One region of the Sphaerisporangium rubeum genome, then DNA from elsewhere that is predicted to be linked to it. Evidence: predicted binding sites of a transcription regulator. Region 1 holds the regulator's gene; each other region holds the start of a gene.
The links. Region 1 encodes HrcA, which represses chaperone genes, less so after heat shock. Its sites were predicted from a motif close to TTGGCACTCTCNNNNNGAGAGTGCCAA; they were not measured.
Positions count from the first base shown of each region.

Region 2: the regulator HrcA is predicted to act here: its motif matches at 1,741-1,767, upstream of groL (chaperonin GroEL).
Region 3: the regulator HrcA is predicted to act here: its motif matches at 2,154-2,180, upstream of groL (chaperonin GroEL).

Region 1 covers NZ_JACHIU010000001.1:5,260,898-5,264,650, reverse strand. The annotation lists gene BJ992_RS22440 (DUF3097 domain-containing protein) at 1-569, opposite strand, end outside; gene BJ992_RS22435 (hypothetical protein) at 590-1,585, opposite strand; gene hrcA (heat-inducible transcriptional repressor HrcA) at 1,768-2,775, shown strand; gene dnaJ (molecular chaperone DnaJ) at 2,775-3,753, shown strand, end outside.
Region 2 covers NZ_JACHIU010000001.1:7,143,866-7,147,618, reverse strand. The annotation lists gene thrC (threonine synthase) at 1-666, shown strand, start outside; gene BJ992_RS30340 (MoaD/ThiS family protein) at 681-956, shown strand; gene BJ992_RS30335 (cold-shock protein) at 1,306-1,506, shown strand; gene groL (chaperonin GroEL) at 1,893-3,518, shown strand; gene BJ992_RS30325 (GNAT family N-acetyltransferase) at 3,671-3,753, opposite strand, start outside.
Region 3 covers NZ_JACHIU010000001.1:355,846-359,598, forward strand. The annotation lists gene BJ992_RS01455 (response regulator transcription factor) at 1-424, shown strand, start outside; gene groL (chaperonin GroEL) at 421-2,046, opposite strand; gene BJ992_RS01465 (TetR/AcrR family transcriptional regulator) at 2,258-2,869, shown strand; gene BJ992_RS01470 (arabinofuranosidase catalytic domain-containing protein) at 2,982-3,753, opposite strand, start outside.

The sequences.
Region 1 (3,753 bases):
TGGGGGGAGGACACCTGTGCGGCGATGCGGCTCTCCTTGGAGCCGGGGACCAGGTGGTCGACCAGGACGCCGAGGCGCCGGCCGGGGCCGGGGGCGAACTCCTCGACGATCGCCGGCAGGTCGTCCACGCCTTCGAGGTACTCGACGACGACGCCTTCGACCCGCAGGTCGTGGCCCCAGATCTTCTCCACGAGGGCCGCGTCGTGCAGGCCCTCGACGTAGATGCGGCTCTCCCGCGCGACCCGCGCGCGCAGGCCCGTCACGGCGACGGACCCGGACGCACTGCGACCGGGGGTGCGCGCCGCCTGGCCCTCGGGTCGCACCAGCGTCACCGGCCTGCCGTCGAGCAGGAACGCGGCGGGGGCCAGCGGGAAGACGCGACGCCTCCCGAAGCGGTCCTCCAGGGTGACGGCTTCCTTGTCACATGCCACCACGGCGCCGCAGAAACCGTCCCCGGCGCCGTTCGCGTCCTCCACGACCAGGCCCGGCTCGGCGGGGACGCGCGGGATCTCGGCCCGCGGCCTTCTCCACCGGCCGCCGGCCAGCACATCCCGTCCGTAGTCCCGCATAGCAGGGCACGCTAGCAAGCTCAGGCGCCAGGCGGGGCCTGCCACCCGCCGCCGTACGGCGCGCTCGGCGCCAGGCGCTTGCGGAACCGGCTGCGGCGCACCAGCACCACGATGGTGACGATCAAGGCGAACAGGAAGCCGATCAGCGGCACCAGGAACAACGCGGCCACTCCGCCGGCCAGCGCGCCGGTGTTCGCCGTGAGCGAGCGGCCGACGCCGAACACGACCTGCTGGCCTTCCTCGGCCTGGCACGTGAACTTGTAGTCGCCGGCGGCGGGGACGCCGATGTTGAACAGCAGTTCCCACACGCGGCCGTCGGCCGTGATGGTCTGCGAGGTCGACGGGTTGGTCAGCTTGGCCTTGCGGCCGTCGGCGGCGTTCTCCGCGACGCACGTCACGTTGGCGGGACCGGACGCCGAGGCGTACAGAGCGGGCTTCTGCGCGGGGTCCACCGTGGCGACCACGCTGCCACCGCTCTGGAAGGTCTTGGACGGCGCCGCGTCGCCGAGGGTCTTGAACAGGCCGCCGGCGAAACCGGCGAAGCCGATGCCGACGCAGACCACCGCGATGATCCACGCCAGGAAGACCCACAACAGTCTCGGACGGACCTGACCCTTGGCCGGCGGGGGAGTGCCGTAGCCGGGGGGGTTCGCGCCGTAGGACGGGCCGCCGTAGCCCTGGCCGGGAGGCGGGGAGTAACCCTGGCCGCCCGGCGGGGGCCCGTACCCCTGCTGGGGGTTGCCGTACCCGCCACCGTACCCGCCACCGGGGCCGCCGTGGCCCTGGCCGGGAGGGGGACCGTACGGTCCCTGGCCGCCGGGAGGCGGCGGGTAGTTCTGCCCGCCTGAGGGGGAGCCGAAGGGCGGACGGTCACCGGGGCCGCTCGCCTGAGCGCCGTAAGAAGGGGTTCCCTGGGCACCGTGAGGGGACGAGCCGGGGGCGGCCTGCTCGCCGAAGGGGTAGGGACGCGCGATGCGCGATGTCGCGTCCTCGGGCCGGGGGGTGTTCTCGGTCATGCGAGAAGTGTGGACCATGTCACTTGCCGGTCGATAGCAACCCGCTTGTAGCGGCCGCACCCGTGCTGTGCCCCGCGGGTTATCGCACCGTGCCTGCGGGAGCCGTACACTTGGCACTCGGGAACACTGAGTGCCAGGACCGCGTTCACGCAGGCACGCAAAGCAGGCAGGAGGTGAGCACGTTGCTCGATGATCGCAAGCTGGCCGTACTGCGCGCCGTCGTCGAGGACTACGTGTCCACCAACGAACCCGTCGGGTCCAAGGCGCTGGCCGAACGGCACAATCTCGGCGTCTCGCCTGCCACGGTGCGCAACGACATGGCGGTGCTGGAGGAGCAGGGGTACATCGCGCAGCCGCACACCAGCGCGGGCCGGGTGCCGACCGACAAGGGCTACCGGCTGTTCGTCGACCGGCTGTCGCAGATCAAGCCGCTGTCGGCGGCCGAGCGCCGCGCCATCGAGACGTTCCTCGCCGGCGCGGTCGACCTCGACGACGTCGTCACGCGCACGGTGCGGTTGCTGGCGCAGCTCACCCGGCAGGTCGCGGTGGTGCAGTACCCGTCGCTGATCCGCTCCACGGTGCGCCACGTCGAGCTGGTGCCGCTGTCGGAGCGGCGCATCATGCTGGTCCTGATCACCAACACCGGCCGGGTCGAGCAGCGGGTCGTGGACCTCCCCGACGTCGTGGAGGACGACCGCATCGCCCACCTGCGGGCCGTGCTCAACGCCGGCCTGGACGGCTGCGCGCTGAGCCAGGTCCCCGAGACGGTGGCCGACATGCACGAGCGTCTCCCCGAGGACGACCGGCCGATGGCGGGCACGATAACCTCCGTCCTGCTGGAAACGCTGGTCGACCGGCACGAGGAGAAGATCGTCTTCGCCGGCACGGCCAACCTCACGGCCGACTTCACCGTCGGCCTGCGCGACGTGCTGGAGGCGCTGGAGGAACAGGTCGTGCTGATGCGGCTGCTCGGGGAGGCCGGCGGCTCCCCTGTCACGGTGCGTATCGGGTCGGAGAACCCCTATTCCGGCCTTCACGGCACTTCCATCGTCGCCGCCGGATACGGTTCGGGCGACAATGAACTGGCCCGGCTCGGAGTGCTGGGCCCGACGCGAATGGACTACCCGGTGACCATGGGAGCGGTGCGCGCAGTGGCACGCTATGTCGGCCAGATTCTGGCGGGGTCCTAGTGGCGCGCGACTACTACGCCATTCTCGGCGTCCGCCGTGACGCGGGCCAGGACGAGATCAAGAAGGCGTACCGCCGTCTCGCGCGCGAACTGCACCCCGACCTGAACCCCGACCCTGAGACGCAGGAGCGTTTCAAGGAGATCAACCAGGCGTACGAGGTCCTGTCCGACCCCAACAAGCGCCAGATGTTCGATCTCGGCGCCGACCCGTTCGGTGGTGGCGGCGGCGCGGGGGGTGCGGGTGCCGGGTTCGGCGCGGGATTCCCCTTCAGCGACATCATGGACGCGTTCTTCGGCGGCGGCGCCGCGGCGCGCGGGCCGCGCTCGCGTGCGCGGCGGGGCCGCAACGCCACCATCCGCGTCGAGCTCGACCTCGCGGAGTCGGCGTTCGGCACCACCCGTGAGCTGGTCGTCGACACCGCCGTGCTGTGCGAGGTCTGCCACGGCTCAGGCGCCGCCTCAGGCACCCACCCCGACACCTGTGACATGTGTCACGGCCGGGGTGAGATCTCCCAGGTGACCCGTTCGTTCCTCGGCCAGGTCATGACGGCGCGGCCCTGCCCCCAGTGCGGCGGCTTCGGCTCGGTCATCCAGCACCCCTGTCAGGAGTGCTCCGGTGACGGCCGGGTGCGCACGCGCCGCACCATCAAGGTCCGCATCCCCGCGGGGGTCGAGGACGGCACCCACATCCAGCTCGCCGGCGAGGGGGAGATCGGCCCCGGTGGCGGCCCCCCCGGCGACCTGTTCCTTGAGATCGTCGAGCGGCCCCACCAGATCTTCGAGCGGCGCGGCGACGACCTGCACTGCACCGTGCAGATCCCGATGACCGCCGCGGCCCTCGGCACCATCCTCACCGTCGAGACGCTCGACGGCGCCGAGGAGATCGACGTCCGGCCCGGCACGCAGTCCGGCCAGGTCATCCCCCTGTACAGCCGCGGCGTGCAGCACCTCAACGAGAGCGGCCGAGGCGACCTGCTGA
Region 2 (3,753 bases), 1.9 Mb from region 1:
ATCGGCGACCCGCTCGGCGAGAAGTGGGGTTTCGTCAACGTCAACCTGCGGCCGTTCTACGGCGAGGGTTCCAAGACACTGGCCTTCGAGATAGCCGAGCAGCTCGGCTGGCGCATCCCGGACCAGATCGTCATCCCCATCGCCTCGGGGTCGCAGCTCACCAAGGTCGACAAGGGCTTCCGGGAGCTGATCAAGCTCGGTCTCGTCGAGGACAAGCCGTACAAGATCTTCGGTGCGCAGGCCGAGGGCTGCTCGCCGGTCGCGGCGGCGTTCAAGGCCGGCCACGACATCGTGCGGCCGGTCAAGCCCGACACGATCGCCAAGTCGCTCGCCATCGGCAACCCCGCCGACGGGCCGTACGTGCTCGACATCGCGCGCCGCACCGGGGGAGCGGTCGAGGACGTCACCGACGCCGAGATCGTGGACGCCATCCGGCTGCTCGCGCGCACCGAGGGCATTTTCGCCGAGACGGCAGGCGGCGTGACCGTCGGCGTGCTGCGCAAGCTCGCCGAGAACGGCGTGCTCGACCCGGACGCCGAGACCGTGGTGCTCAACACCGGCGACGGCCTGAAGACCCTGGACGCGGTCTCCGCGCACGCCAGGCCGACCGCCGTCATCCGGCCGTCTCTCAACGCATTCCGCACGGCTGTCGCGGACAACTCCTGAAAGGTCATGGGTAAATGAGCGTTTCTGTGCGGATTCCGACGATTCTCCGTACCTACACCGATGGCGCGTCGGAGGTGAACGGTGAAGGGGCGACCCTTCGTGAGGTGTTGCAGAAGCTGGACGCCGACTTCCCCGGAATCGGAGCTCGTATTCTGGACGAAACGGGCAAGATCCGTCGTTTTGTCAACGTGTATGTCGGAGAAGAGGATGTCCGTTTCGCGGACGGTCTGGACACTGTGACGCCGGACGGCGTGCAGATCTCGGTTATCCCCGCTGTGGCCGGAGGCTGACTCTCCGCGACCTCTCCCCGCCCGTGCACCTTGGGAGGTGCACGGGCGTTCGCGTGTCTTGGGCCCCCCATCAGGCTCACTATCATAAAAGAAGTCGATACGGGCCGACCTCCCTCCAGGCGTGTAGTGCAATTGTCAACCAACTAAAGTCCGGCAAAAAAGAGTCGCGTCCAGCCGACAGCGAACGTCAAGACGCATTCTGCGGATTGACTCTGTTGCGCCAACCCTCGTCACAGGTATGGTCGATAACGATCGACGCAGCCGAGAGTTCGCATGTACTCGGCTCCGAAGGTCACGGACCCCGCGGAGGAGTGGGCGAGGTCCGGAGCCCAGCAAGAGGAGTCGGAAAGTGGCGCAGGGCACCGTCAAATGGTTTAACGCGGACAAGGGCTACGGCTTCATCGCGGTAGACGGTGGTAAGGACGTTTTTGTCCACTACTCAGCGATCCTGGCCGAGGGATACCGGTCGCTCGAACAGGGCCAGCGAGTGGAGTTCGAGATCACACAGGGTCAGAAGGGCCCGCAGGCGGAGTCGGTGCGCACGGTGTGACGCCCCGGCCGGCAGCGTCCGGCCGCCGATGAGGCCCTCTGGCTGCCGCCGGCGGGCATGGGGGTTCGGCCCGCCTGACGACGCGGGCCGAACCTTCCGTCATGTCACCCTCATCCCTCGTGTCCTCCATGGACCCATGCCCAATATTCGGCATACGGCCGGGGAAATCCGCGCGCGGCCCAGGTCATAGGGGTTGCCGCTTGCACTCGGCAGGGTAGAGTGCTAAACAGTTCGTTGGCACTCTCACGTCGGGAGTGACAACCTGGATCGAGGCGATGGGGCTTGCCGATCCACGGCGACAGGTGTCGTGGTGGCGCGGGTCTACGCCGTCGCGGGCGTCGGCTCGATCCGCTGCACGCCACCCTGTATCTGGGAGGTCTAGCCGTATGGCAGCCAAGATGATCGCGTTCAATGAGGACGCCAGGCGCGGTCTTGAGCGTGGCATGAATCAGCTCGCTGACGCCGTGAAGGTGACTTTGGGTCCCAAGGGCCGCAACGTCGTGCTGGAGAAGAAGTGGGGTGCTCCCACGATCACCAACGACGGTGTGTCGATCGCCAAGGAGATCGAGCTGGAGGATCCTTGGGAGAAGATCGGCGCGGAGCTGGTCAAGGAGGTCGCCAAGAAGACCGATGACGTGGCCGGTGACGGCACCACGACGGCGACGGTGCTGGCGCAGGCGCTGGTTCGTGAGGGTCTGCGCAATGTCGCGGCGGGTGCGAACCCGATGGCGTTGAAGAAGGGCATCGAGGCGGCGGTCGAGCGGGTCAGCGAGGAGCTGTCCAAGATCGCCAAGGATGTCGAGACCAAGGAGCAGATCGCGTCGACGGCGTCGATCTCGGCCGGTGACACGCAGATCGGCGAGATGATCGCCGAGGCGATGGACAAGGTCGGCAAGGAAGGCGTCATCACCGTCGAGGAGAGCAACGCCTTCGGCCTGGAGCTCGAGCTCACCGAGGGCATGCGCTTCGACAAGGGCTACATCTCCGGCTATTTCGTCACCGACTCCGAGCGCATGGAGGCCGTCCTCGACGACCCCTACATCCTCGTCGTCAACTCCAAGATCTCCGCCAACAAGGACCTGCTGCCGCTGCTCGACAAGGTCGTGCAGTCCGGCAAGCCGCTGGTGATCATCGCCGAGGACGTCGAGGGCGAGGCCCTGGCCACCCTGGTCGTCAACAAGATCCGCGGCCTGTTCAAGTCCGTGGCCGTGAAGGCCCCGGGTTTCGGTGACCGCCGCAAGGCCATGCTGGCGGACATCGCGACCCTGACCGGTGGTCAGGTGATCAGCGAGGATGTGGGTCTGAAGCTGGAGACCGCGTCGCTCGATCTGCTGGGCCGGGCTCGTCAGGTCATCGTGACCAAGGACGAGACGACCATCGTCGACGGCGCCGGCGACCCCGAGCAGATCGCCGGCCGGGTGAACCAGATCCGCGCCGAGATCGAGAACACCGATTCCGACTACGACCGTGAGAAGCTGCAGGAGCGGCTGGCCAAGCTGGCCGGCGGCGTCGCGGTGATCAAGGCCGGTGCGGCGACCGAGGTCGAGCTCAAAGAGCGCAAGCACCGCATCGAGGACGCCGTGCGCAACGCCAAGGCCGCCGTCGAGGAGGGCATCGTCCCCGGTGGCGGTGTCGCGCTGATCCAGGCCGGCGCCAAGGCGTTCGACAAGCTGGAGCTGTTCAACGACGAGGCCACCGGCGCCGCCATCGTGCGCAAGGCCCTGGAGGAACCGCTCAAGCAGATCGCCGTCAACGCCGGCCTCGAAGGCGGCGTGGTCGTCGAGCGCGTCCGCAACCTGGAGCAGGGTGTCGGCCTCAACGCCGCCACCGGCGACTACGTCAACATGCTGGAGTCCGGCATCATCGACCCCGCCAAGGTCACCCGCTCGGCCCTGCAGAACGCCGCCTCCATCGCGGCCCTGTTCCTCACCACCGAGGCCGTCATCGCCGAGAAGCCCGAGAAGACCCCCGCCGCCCCCGCCATGCCCGGCGGCGGCGACATGGACTTCTGAGCCGCACGGCACCTGGGCTCCCTGAGTCCGCAGCACGCGAAAGGGCCATCCCCGGCATCACCGGGGGTGGCCCTTCGGCGTTCCGCGGCGACGCCGTCCGGTGACGGTGCGGAGCCCGTCCAGGCCGGTTTCGCGCGGCACGATGTCAACGATCAGCCGGTCTGGTGGCCGCCGGTCAGGGGTTTGACCCAGCGGGAGGCGTGGTTCTGCTGCCGATAGCCGAGCGCGGTCCACG
Region 3 (3,753 bases), 4.9 Mb from region 1:
CGGCGCGCGCGGCTACCTGCTCAAAGGCGCCAACCAGGCCGAGATCGTCCGCGCGATCGTCGCCGTCGCGCACGGCGAGGCGATCTTCGGCCCGGCGATCGCGCGCCGCGTCGCCGACTTCTTCGCCGCAGGCGCGACCGCGGCCCCGCCGCACGGCCAGGTCTTCCCCCAGCTCACGCCGCGTGAGCTGGAGATCCTCTCCCTGATCGCGGCTGGCCGTTCCAACACCCAGATCGCCTCGGCACTGTTCCTCTCGCCGAAGACGGTGCGCAACAACGTCTCCACGATCTTCGCCAAGCTGCACGTGGCGGGCCGCGCGGAAGCCATCGTGCAGGCCCGCGAGGCCGGCCTCGGCGGCACCACCCCCGCGCGCGACACGGGGTCACCGACGACCGGGTCACGCGCGGGGGCACAGGGGACCTAGAAGTCCATGTCGCCGCCGCCGGGCATGGCGGGGGCGGCGGGGGTCTTCTCGGGCTTCTCGGCGATGACGGCCTCGGTGGTGAGGAACAGGGCCGCGATGGAGGCGGCGTTCTGCAGGGCCGAGCGGGTGACCTTGGCGGGGTCGATGATGCCGGACTCCAGCATGTTGACGTAGTCGCCGGTGGCGGCGTTGAGGCCGACACCCTGCTCCAGGTTGCGGACGCGCTCGACGACCACGCCGCCTTCGAGGCCGGCGTTGACGGCGATCTGCTTGAGCGGTTCCTCCAGGGCCTTGCGCACGATGGCGGCGCCGGTGGCCTCGTCGTTGAACAGCTCCAGCTTGTCGAACGCCTTGGCGCCGGCCTGGATCAGCGCGACACCGCCACCGGGGACGATGCCCTCCTCGACGGCGGCCTTGGCGTTGCGCACGGCGTCCTCGATGCGGTGCTTGCGCTCTTTGAGCTCGACCTCGGTCGCCGCACCGGCCTTGATCACCGCGACGCCGCCGGCCAGCTTGGCCAGCCGCTCCTGCAGCTTCTCACGGTCGTAGTCGGAATCGGTGTTCTCGATCTCGGCGCGGATCTGGTTCACCCGGCCGGCGATCTGCTCGGGGTCGCCGGCGCCGTCGACGATGGTCGTCTCGTCCTTGGTCACGATGACCTGACGAGCCCGGCCCAGCAGATCGAGCGACGCGGTCTCCAGCTTCAGACCCACATCCTCGCTGATCACCTGACCACCGGTCAGGGTCGCGATGTCCGCCAGCATGGCCTTGCGGCGGTCACCGAAACCCGGGGCCTTCACGGCGACAGAGCGGAAGACCCCCTTCATGCGGTTGACGATCAGGGTCGCGAGCGCCTCCCCTTCGACGTCCTCCGCGATGACCAGAAGCGGCCTGCCGGACTGCACGACCTTGTCGAGCAGCGGCACGACGTCCCTGTTGGCGGAGACCTTGCCGTTGACGAGCAGCACGTACGGGTCGTCGAGGACGGCCTCCATGCGCTCGGAGTCGGTGACGAAGTAGCCGGAGATGTAGCCCTTGTCGAAGCGCATGCCCTCGGTGAGCTCGAGCTCCAGGCCGAAGGCGTTGCTCTCCTCGACGGTGATGACGCCTTCCTTGCCGACCTTGTCCATCGCCTCGGCGATCATCTCGCCGATCTGCGTGTCACCGGCCGAGATCGACGCCGTCGACGCGATCTGCTCCTTGGTCTCGACATCCTTGGCGATCTTGGACAGCTCCTCGCTGACCCGCTCGACCGCCGCCTCGATCCCCTTCTTCAACGCCATCGGGTTCGCACCGGCCGCGACATTGCGCAGACCCTCACGAACCAGCGCCTGCGCCAGCACCGTCGCCGTCGTGGTGCCGTCACCGGCCACGTCATCGGTCTTCTTGGCGACCTCCTTGACCAGCTCCGCGCCGATCTTCTCCCAAGGATCCTCCAGCTCGATCTCCTTGGCGATCGACACACCGTCGTTGGTGATCGTGGGAGCACCCCACTTCTTCTCCAGCACGACGTTGCGGCCCTTGGGACCCAAAGTCACCTTCACGGCGTCAGCGAGCTGATTCATGCCACGCTCAAGACCGCGCCTGGCGTCCTCATTGAACGCGATCATCTTCGAAGCCATCGCCACTCCCTTGTCCGTCGATCAGGTGTGCTCCGGGACGGCGCCCGCGACGGACGGCACGCCGGCGGCACCGCCGGCGACCTCGCCGTCCCGGCCACACCATGTGGTTGGCACTCTCCGGGGGCGAGTGCCAGGCGTCGTCACGACTGTACCCCTAAGTTGCGCGCCACGCATATATTGCGTGGCGCGCACTATCGGATAGAGTCGGCTCATGAACGACGACGCGATGGACCTGCGCACGCGCAACCGGCGTGCGACCCGTGAGGCGATCGGCAACGCCGCGCTGCGCCTGGCCATCGAGCAGGGCCCCCACGGGCTGGCCCTCGTGCGCGTCGCCGACATCGCCGAAGCCGCGGGTGTCTCCCCCCGCACCTACAACAACTACTTCTCCAGCAGAGAGGAGGCGATCTGCGCGCTCCAGGCCGACCAGGCGCGCCGCCTCGGCGAGGCGCTGCGTGCGAGGCCGGCCACCGAGCCGTTCGACCAGGCGGTCGTCGCGGCGGTGATCGAGCTCTACACCGGCCCGGAACCCGACAGGGCCGGCCTCCGCATGATCATGCAGACCCCCGAGCTCGAAGGTGAGGCGCTGAAGGCGTTCACCATGGCCGAGCCCCCGCTCACCGAGGCCATCGCGGCCCGCACCGGCACCGACCCGGCGCGCGACCTCTTCCCCGCCGTCACCGCCGCCGCCGTCGCGGGTGCCATCCGTGTCGCGGGCCGGCACTGGCTCAGTCCGGGTACCGCGGAATCCTTCGCCGACATTCTGCGTACGGCGCTTTCTCATGTGCTTTCTCCGGAGAAACCGGATGACACAGAGCAGTAAGGGTGAGAAAAGTGCCGGATATCAGTGGAATGCGGCCCCTGGTCCGTGTTTCCCGGCATCGCCGGGTGGTCCAGAGGCCGCTTCTCCGTGCCGCCTGGTGCGGTCGTTCGACTCAGCGGTAACCGGCGGCGACGACGGCGGCCTGGACCGCGTTGTCCGTCGCGTCGGACGGGTAGCCCGCGACCATCGCGCCTTCGTAGAAGGTGCCGACGCTCAGGTTGCGGTTGTCGATGCAGCAGTCGCCACCGCTGCCGAGGATGATGGCGCCTTGCTTCCTCATGGGGCTGTAGCCGCGGGGGAGCGCGCCGTCCCACAGGGTGGTCATGCCGCCGGACTGCGCGTTGCCACCCTTGATGGCGAACCGTGAGGTGCCGTTGTTCTTGAGCATCGCGGTGACGAACTTGTTGGGGAACGTCCGCTGGTTCGGGTTCCAGGAGGAGCTGCCGCCGGGGTAGAGGCCGTACTCGAGGTCGGCCTGGACCCAGGGCCCGGACCCCGAGCACCCGCCGAACCAGCAGCTCGACCCGAAGTAGATCGCGTCCATGGCCCCCGCGCCGTCGGCCCGCCGCGTCGTCTCGCTGTTGCCGTAGTCGAAGCAGCAGCCGCTGTTGTAGTGCGTGCCGCTGGTCACCATGTACATGCCCTCGGGTGCGCTGCCGGTGGGGACACCGGTCGTGTGGCCGTCACGCCAGTAGCTGTTGCCCTGGTTGATGTAGAGGGAGTACGCCTTGCTGCCGAGCACCGTCAGCGACTCGGTGGTCGCGTTCGCGGGGCTGGCGGCGCCGCCGACCCCGCCGGATCCCTGGTAGCCGAGGTTGTTGCCGCGACCCGACTGGTCGTAGATGACGGTGACGACACACGAGGTGCCGGAGCAGAACGAGTCC